Regions from separate parts of the Eionea flava genome, predicted to be linked through region 1. Evidence: predicted binding sites of a transcription regulator. Region 1 holds the regulator's gene; the other holds the start of a gene.
The links. The regulator LexA, encoded in region 1, represses DNA repair genes until DNA is damaged. The targets are predictions, from matches to a motif close to ACTGTNTNTANANACAGT.
Positions count from the first base shown of each region.

Region 2: recN (DNA repair protein RecN) is a predicted target of LexA. The motif match lies at 1,957-1,974, and genes of this name have one in related genera.

Region 1 covers NZ_AP036018.1:1,440,992-1,444,415, reverse strand. The annotation lists gene topA (type I DNA topoisomerase) at 1-360, shown strand, start outside; gene ACZ5O6_RS06350 (hypothetical protein) at 480-950, opposite strand; gene lexA (transcriptional repressor LexA) at 1,032-1,646, opposite strand; gene nagZ (beta-N-acetylhexosaminidase) at 1,973-3,013, shown strand; gene ACZ5O6_RS06335 (hypoxanthine-guanine phosphoribosyltransferase) at 3,049-3,424, shown strand, end outside.
Region 2 covers NZ_AP036018.1:388,555-391,978, reverse strand. The annotation lists gene dnaK (molecular chaperone DnaK) at 1-925, opposite strand, end outside; gene grpE (nucleotide exchange factor GrpE) at 1,071-1,679, opposite strand; gene recN (DNA repair protein RecN) at 2,009-3,424, shown strand, end outside.

The DNA.
Region 1 (3,424 bases):
GGCGCGAGTGGATTATTCCTTGCGGCCAGTCAATTTCCCAAAAATAGAGAAACTCGCGCGCCATTAGTCTCAGAAATTATCCCTCATAAGGACGAAATTGATCCTAAATATGCCTTCTTATTTTCTGCACCGGTGGAAGACGATGCCGGTAACCCAACGTTAATACGCTTCAGTCGAAAAACAAAAGAGCAGTATGTGCAGTCAGAGATTGATGGTAAGGCAACCGGGTGGAAGGCTTTCTATGAAGGCGGGAAATGGGTGGCGACAGCAGCACCGGTGAAGCGTAAGGCTGCGCCTAAAAAGAAAGCAAGCCCTAAAAAGAAGGCCGCAGTAAAGAAAAAGGCCGCGCCTAAAAAGTAGGCTCTAACCAATAAAGTTAATGACTAAAAGCAGGCGTGCTTAACGATGCTTTTTGTGGGTTAACGTGCTGTTTCTATAGAATCATGGGTAAAAGCAGGTTATTTGGACGAGGTCGCCAATTATTTGCCTCGTCCGATACTGACTAGCACGCCATTGCAGTTGCCTTGTTGAGCCGCACTTTCCATGGCTAATACATCCGATGCGGAGAAGCATTCTTGTTCAGCAATCACTTGTGTACTTGTGCCTTGTGATAATGCTTGCCAAATAATCCAGCGGGCATCTTCGCGGTTTTCAACGTACACAATACGTAAAGAAGAAACATTAGCTCCTAGTGATAGCAGTTGCTGCTTGTCTATTCGCGCTGAGGTTATCCATGTGATCCATCGTTTATTTGGTTGTTGAGTTAGCGAAGCAACAATCGAGTTTGTGATGACGCGGTTGTCAGTAAAATTCGGCACAATAATTTCGGATATTGCTCTATGTTGACCGCGAGAATAAGCGCCTTCTGTTTGGCTATTAACATGTTGAGTATAAATGCCTGTATGGGTAAAAGCTGGCGATGTGTTTAGTGTTGCTGCTGCAAAATTCATGGGTTTCCCGCCTTGTATTATGTCCGGCTGCTTTGTGTACTTTTTCCCACTCCTTGGCAAATATCCTATAAGGTTTAACGATTAACTACGTCTGATAACGCCAACACTTAATCCTTCGATAGTGAAAGACTCTTGTTCTAAGTCGACAATGATGGGCTCAAACTCAGGGTTTTCTGCGATTAAGTGGACGATTTTGCTATTGTTTTCTCGTTGAAACCGTTTCACTGTTACTTCTTCACCGATACGGGCAACAACAATCTGTCCGTTGCTGATTTGTTGTGTTTGATGCACAGCAAGTAAGTCTCCGTCAAATATACCGACGTCAATCATGCTTTCACCGTTAACTTCTAAAAAATAGTCGGCACTCGGCTGAAAAAACTCACGAGGAATACTGCAGTGGTCTTGCACATGTTCTTCCGCAAGGATGGGGCTACCCGCTGCTACCCGCCCAACAATAGGAATGCCTGGATCGTTTGCGGTTTCGTCTACGGGTAGACGAATACCACGCGATGCACCGGGCACCATTTCAATGGCACCTTTACGAGCCAATGCTCGCAAATGCTCTTCCGCAGCATTAGCTGACTTAAACCCTAATGATTTCGCAATTTCAGCACGGGTAGGGGGGTAACCCGTTTCTTCGATATTCTGTTTGATCAACATAAGCACTTGTTCTTGTCGAGATGTTAGCTTAATCATGTGTTGCTCCAAGTTCACAGTTTTGTGAGGCCGTTATTCGATACGCTTATTGATTTCAGTATGCTTTTGAGCACTAAATCATCAATGAGTGCATGTTTTTTTATACAGTAGTTAGCTTTATACAGTGTTTTATACAGGGGTGCAAATATTTTATTTTTTTATCCTTTGGGCACTTTTTATATGAACCGTTACATGTTGCCGATTGGTATGAGACAGTTTGCGGTCTGTAACGCCAATGCTGTCTTTACAATCCTCTATTATTGCAGTTGACACTAGGCATGCAGAAACGTATGTTTCCTTTCCACTAAAATAATAAATGGTTTTTTATGTCTCTTGGCCCAGTCATTATTGATATTGAAGGAACGGCACTTACTAGTGATGATAAAAATTTACTTGCGCACCCTCTCGTTGGTGGTGTTATTTACTTTTCTCGAAATTATTCATCACCGGAACAAATAGCAGCATTGAGCAAAGATATTCGTCAATGCAGGCCGGATATTCTTATTGCTGTCGATCAAGAAGGAGGGCGTGTACAGCGTTTTAAAGAAGGCTTTACTCGTTTACCCGCGATGCAGCGTTTTTTGCCACTGTTTCGTAAGAATTCACAAGCAGCATTAGCATTGGTTGAGAATTGTGGGTGGTTAATGGCTGTTGAATTATTATCCGTGGGGGTAGATATTAGCTTTTCGCCGGTTTTAGATGTCGACGATAAGCAGTGCGATGTTATTGCTGACCGCTCTTTTTCTCCCAAACCTGAAGAGGTGACATTGCTTGCCGGTGCTTGGATGCGTGGCATGAGAGATGCGGGGATGGCAACGACGGGTAAACACTTTCCTGGGCACGGCAGTGTAGTCGGTGACAGCCATCTTGTCTCACCTATCGATAATCGCAGCTGGGATGAAATTTGTCACCATGACTTGATTCCATTTGCGGACTTATTACCCCAGCTACAAGCGGTGATGCCTGCGCATGTTATTTTCCCCAATGTTGATAAACATCCGGTCGGTTTTTCATCGCACTGGCTACAAAATGTTTTACGACAAAAGCTAGCTTTTGATGGTGTGGTATTTAGTGATGATCTCACTATGGAGGGAGCGGCTGTTGCCGGTAGCTATGGCGATCGTGCTATTTCTGCGTTAGAGGCTGGCTGTGACATGGTGCTTGTTTGTAATAACCGGGAGGGGGCTTTAAGTACTTTAGGCACTCTTGAAAACTATCAGTCCTTAACTCATGTTGAGCAAAGTCGAGAGCGTATTATGAAGATGAAAGCCCTCAAGCGTTGGAGTGTAAGCGCTTTAAAAACTAATAGCCGCTATATAAAAACCGCGGCCATTCTTAATGCAATGACAACCGGTACAGCATCATAATGACTCTATTACTGCGAAAAGAAAGGCAAAAATCTATGGCTTTATTAGAAGAGGCGGAAGAGTTATTTAATCTTCGACAAATTAATGAAGCGCTCGACGCCATGGCTCTTACTATTTCACAAGACTATATCGATAAAAATCCTCTTATTATCGGTGTGATGAATGGTGCTGTTGTGACTATGGGGCATTTGCTGCCCAAATTTGCTTTTTTATTAGAAGCAGATTACTGCCATGCGACACGTTACGGCGAGCATACTGCGGGTGGTGAGATTGCTTGGCTAGCTCATCCTAATAAGTCGTTAATGGGGCGACATGTATTGCTCGTTGATGATATTTTTGATGAAGGTGTTACGCTCAAGCATATTGCTCGTTACTGTAAGGATGAAGGTGCGTTATCAGTAAAGTCGGCGG
Region 2 (3,424 bases), 1.1 Mb from region 1:
CCAATGACTCTAGTTTTGCACGTGTCAGCTTAACCACCAAGTGCTTAGGCCCTGTCGCATCAGCCGTGATGTAAGGCAAGTTAACTTCGGTTTGCTGGCTAGACGACAACTCGATTTTGGCTTTTTCGCCGGCTTCTTTTAAACGCTGTAGTGCTAATGGATCGTTATGAAGATCGATACCACTGTCTTTCTTAAATTCGTCCGCAAGATATTCGATTAAACGCATATCGAAATCTTCACCACCTAAGAAGGTATCACCATTAGTGGCTAACACTTCAAATTGGTGCTCACCATCAACGTCGGCAATCTCGATAATTGAAATATCAAAAGTACCACCACCTAAGTCATAAACTGCGATGGTTTTATCGCCTTTTTCTTTATCCATACCGTAAGCTAACGCAGCAGCGGTTGGCTCGTTAATAATACGCTTAACCTCTAAACCCGCAATTTTACCTGCATCTTTAGTGGCTTGACGCTGCGAGTCATTAAAGTAAGCGGGTACAGTAATTACCGCTTCGCTAACGGTTTCGCCTAAGTAGTCTTCGGCAGTTTTTTTCATTTTCTTCAATACTTCTGCAGAAATTTGTGGCGGTGCTTTTTTATCGCCTTTAATTTCTACCCAAGCATCACCGTTATCTGCGCCAACGATTTTATACGGCACCATAGAGATGTCTTTTTGCACAACATCATCTTTAAATTTACGGCCGATTAAACGTTTAACGGCGTTAAGTGTATTTGAAGGGTTAGTGACCGATTGACGCTTAGCGCTTTGACCCACTAAGATTTCGCTATCGTCTGTAAATGCCACAATAGAAGGCGTCGTACGATCACCTTCTGCATTCTCGATAACTTTTGCTTTACCATCTACCAGCACAGCAACACATGAGTTGGTTGTACCTAAATCAATACCAATAATTTTACCCATTAGGGGTCTCCACTAAATTTACCTGTTGTGTACGATGTACACGGATTATAAAAGGGTCGAAAAACCATCCTTTTTACAGGGATTTTTTTCGTTGGTTCTAATATTGGCCTGCGATCAGTAATTTCAAGGCCAATGAAAAAAAATCTTAAGGCGCGCTAGATACTACAACCATAGCTGGGCGCACGAGACGACCATTTAATGTGTAACCTTTTTGGAACACGTCCATCACGGTGTTCGGTTCCATATCAGGGTTAGGCACCATGGTCATCGCTTGATGTAGCTGAGGATCAAATGGCTCACCGGCGGGATTAACCATCTCGACCTTGTGCTTTTTAAGAGTATCCTGCAGCGACTTAAGCGTTAGCTCCACACCTTCAATCACTGCTTTTTGTGTTTCGTCTTCTGGATTGCCCGCAGCAATAGCACGCTCTAAGTTATCTGCCACAGGCAATAGATCAGAAACAAATTTTTCTAAGGCAAATTTGCGCGCTTTTTCTACATCTTGCTCTGCTCGTCGACGCGTATTTTGGGCATCTGCTTGCGCACGCAGCGCCTGCTCTTTAAGGGACGCTATTTCTTCACTCAATACATCGCCAACAGAATCTTCTTGCTCAATATCGCTGCTGTCATTATCGGCACGACTGTCGTCAATGCCATCGGCCGTATCTACGGCTTCTTCAACAGCGTCTGATGGCGTGTCGCTCGACGACACTTCATCGATTACTTTATCTTCTGATTCATTAGTCACAGGCATCTCCACTACTTAATTATATTTTCTCGCTAAGCGCTAGCATTGATATCGACTCTTAAAGAAGCGCTTTTTCAAGTAACCAACCGCTGAGAGCTACAAGCCTCAGCAAATTCTACTGCCGCATATATAAGGACGATTTATGCAGATTCAAGCATTGCCTTATATTTTCTAATGACTTTTTAGCTCACCCTCATCTAACTCGCCCAACACCCCAAAAAATAATACCCATCTAGAAGCAGCACAACAACGGAGATGAAATAGTTGGCAGTCGCCCACAAATACTGTATAAACAAACATGTATCGTTGACCACATTACCCCAAGAGAGTCCGTCATGCTCACACACATTACGATCAACAACTTCACCTTAGTGGAACATCTGGATCTCGACTTACGTTCTGGCATGACCGCTATCACCGGTGAAACGGGTACAGGGAAATCAATTTTACTGGATGCTTTAGCAATGACACTGGGCGAAAGGGCTGACGCTGAGCGTGTCCGTTACGGAAGTGAACGCGCCGATATTACCGCCACATTTTCGTTAAACGACCTACACGATGCCAAACAGTGGCTCATTAATAATGATCTCAGTGTTGAGGATGAATGCCTGTTACGACGTGTTATTACTGCCGAGGGGCGTTCTCGCTGCTTTATTAATGCTCAACCGGTCACCTTGCAGCAAGTGCGTGCACTAGGTGAGCATTTAATTGATATTCATAGCCAGCATGCACACCAGTCGCTACTATCAAAACAAACGCATTTGCGATTACTGGACGAATTTGCACAACATCAAAACCTTGCTGATACGGTTAAGCTAGCATATAAAACTTGGCAAACACTACACGCTAAATGGATAACTCATCGAGATAATGCCGATGAGACACGTGCTCGATATCAACTATTGCGTTACCAAGTCGATGAACTAGACCAACTAGACCTAAGTGATGGCGAACTCCCACTATTAGAAGCGGAGCAGCAAACACTAGAAAGCGCTGAAAGTATTATCCAAAAAAGCCTGCAACTTGCCGAATATTGCGATCATGAAGAACATGGATTACAAGCCAATCTTTCACAGGCACTGCGCCTTTTAGGCGACATTAAGCCCAAAAGCAAGACGCTCACTAATGCCGAGCAATTACTCAGCAACGCACTTATTCATGTCGAAGAAGCCCACGCCGAAATTCGACATCAAGTGGATAGCACCACCATTAACCCTGAGCGTTTAAACGAAGTCAGTGAGCGCCTTTCTGCTTGCTACGAGATCGCTCGCAAGCACCATGTTGCACCGGAGGCATTACCTCAAACACACCTATCGCTCGCCGAAGAACTTGATTCACTGTCTGGTGGAGACGATGCACTCACACAATTAGCCGACGATGCCGAGAAAGCCAAAACAACGTTTTTGAAGCATGCCAAAAAACTATCGGCACAACGCCAAAAAGCCGCAAAACAACTCACTCAACAAGTCAACCAGCAACTCGCCACACTAGCTATGGCTAACGCAGACTTTATCGTCGCTGTCACGAGCAACGAAGATAACGCCGCTCCACAAGGAATTGATCAGCTTGAGTTTATGATTAGTACCAATCCCGGGCAGCCACATAAGCCGCTTAGCAAAGTCGCTTCAGGAGGTGAGCTATCGCGTGTCAGCTTAGCGATACAAGTCGCTAGAGCCCAAGCATCTCATATCGCAACGCTAGTATTTGATGAGGTCGACGTTGGTATTGGCGGCGCCACGGCTGATGTGGTC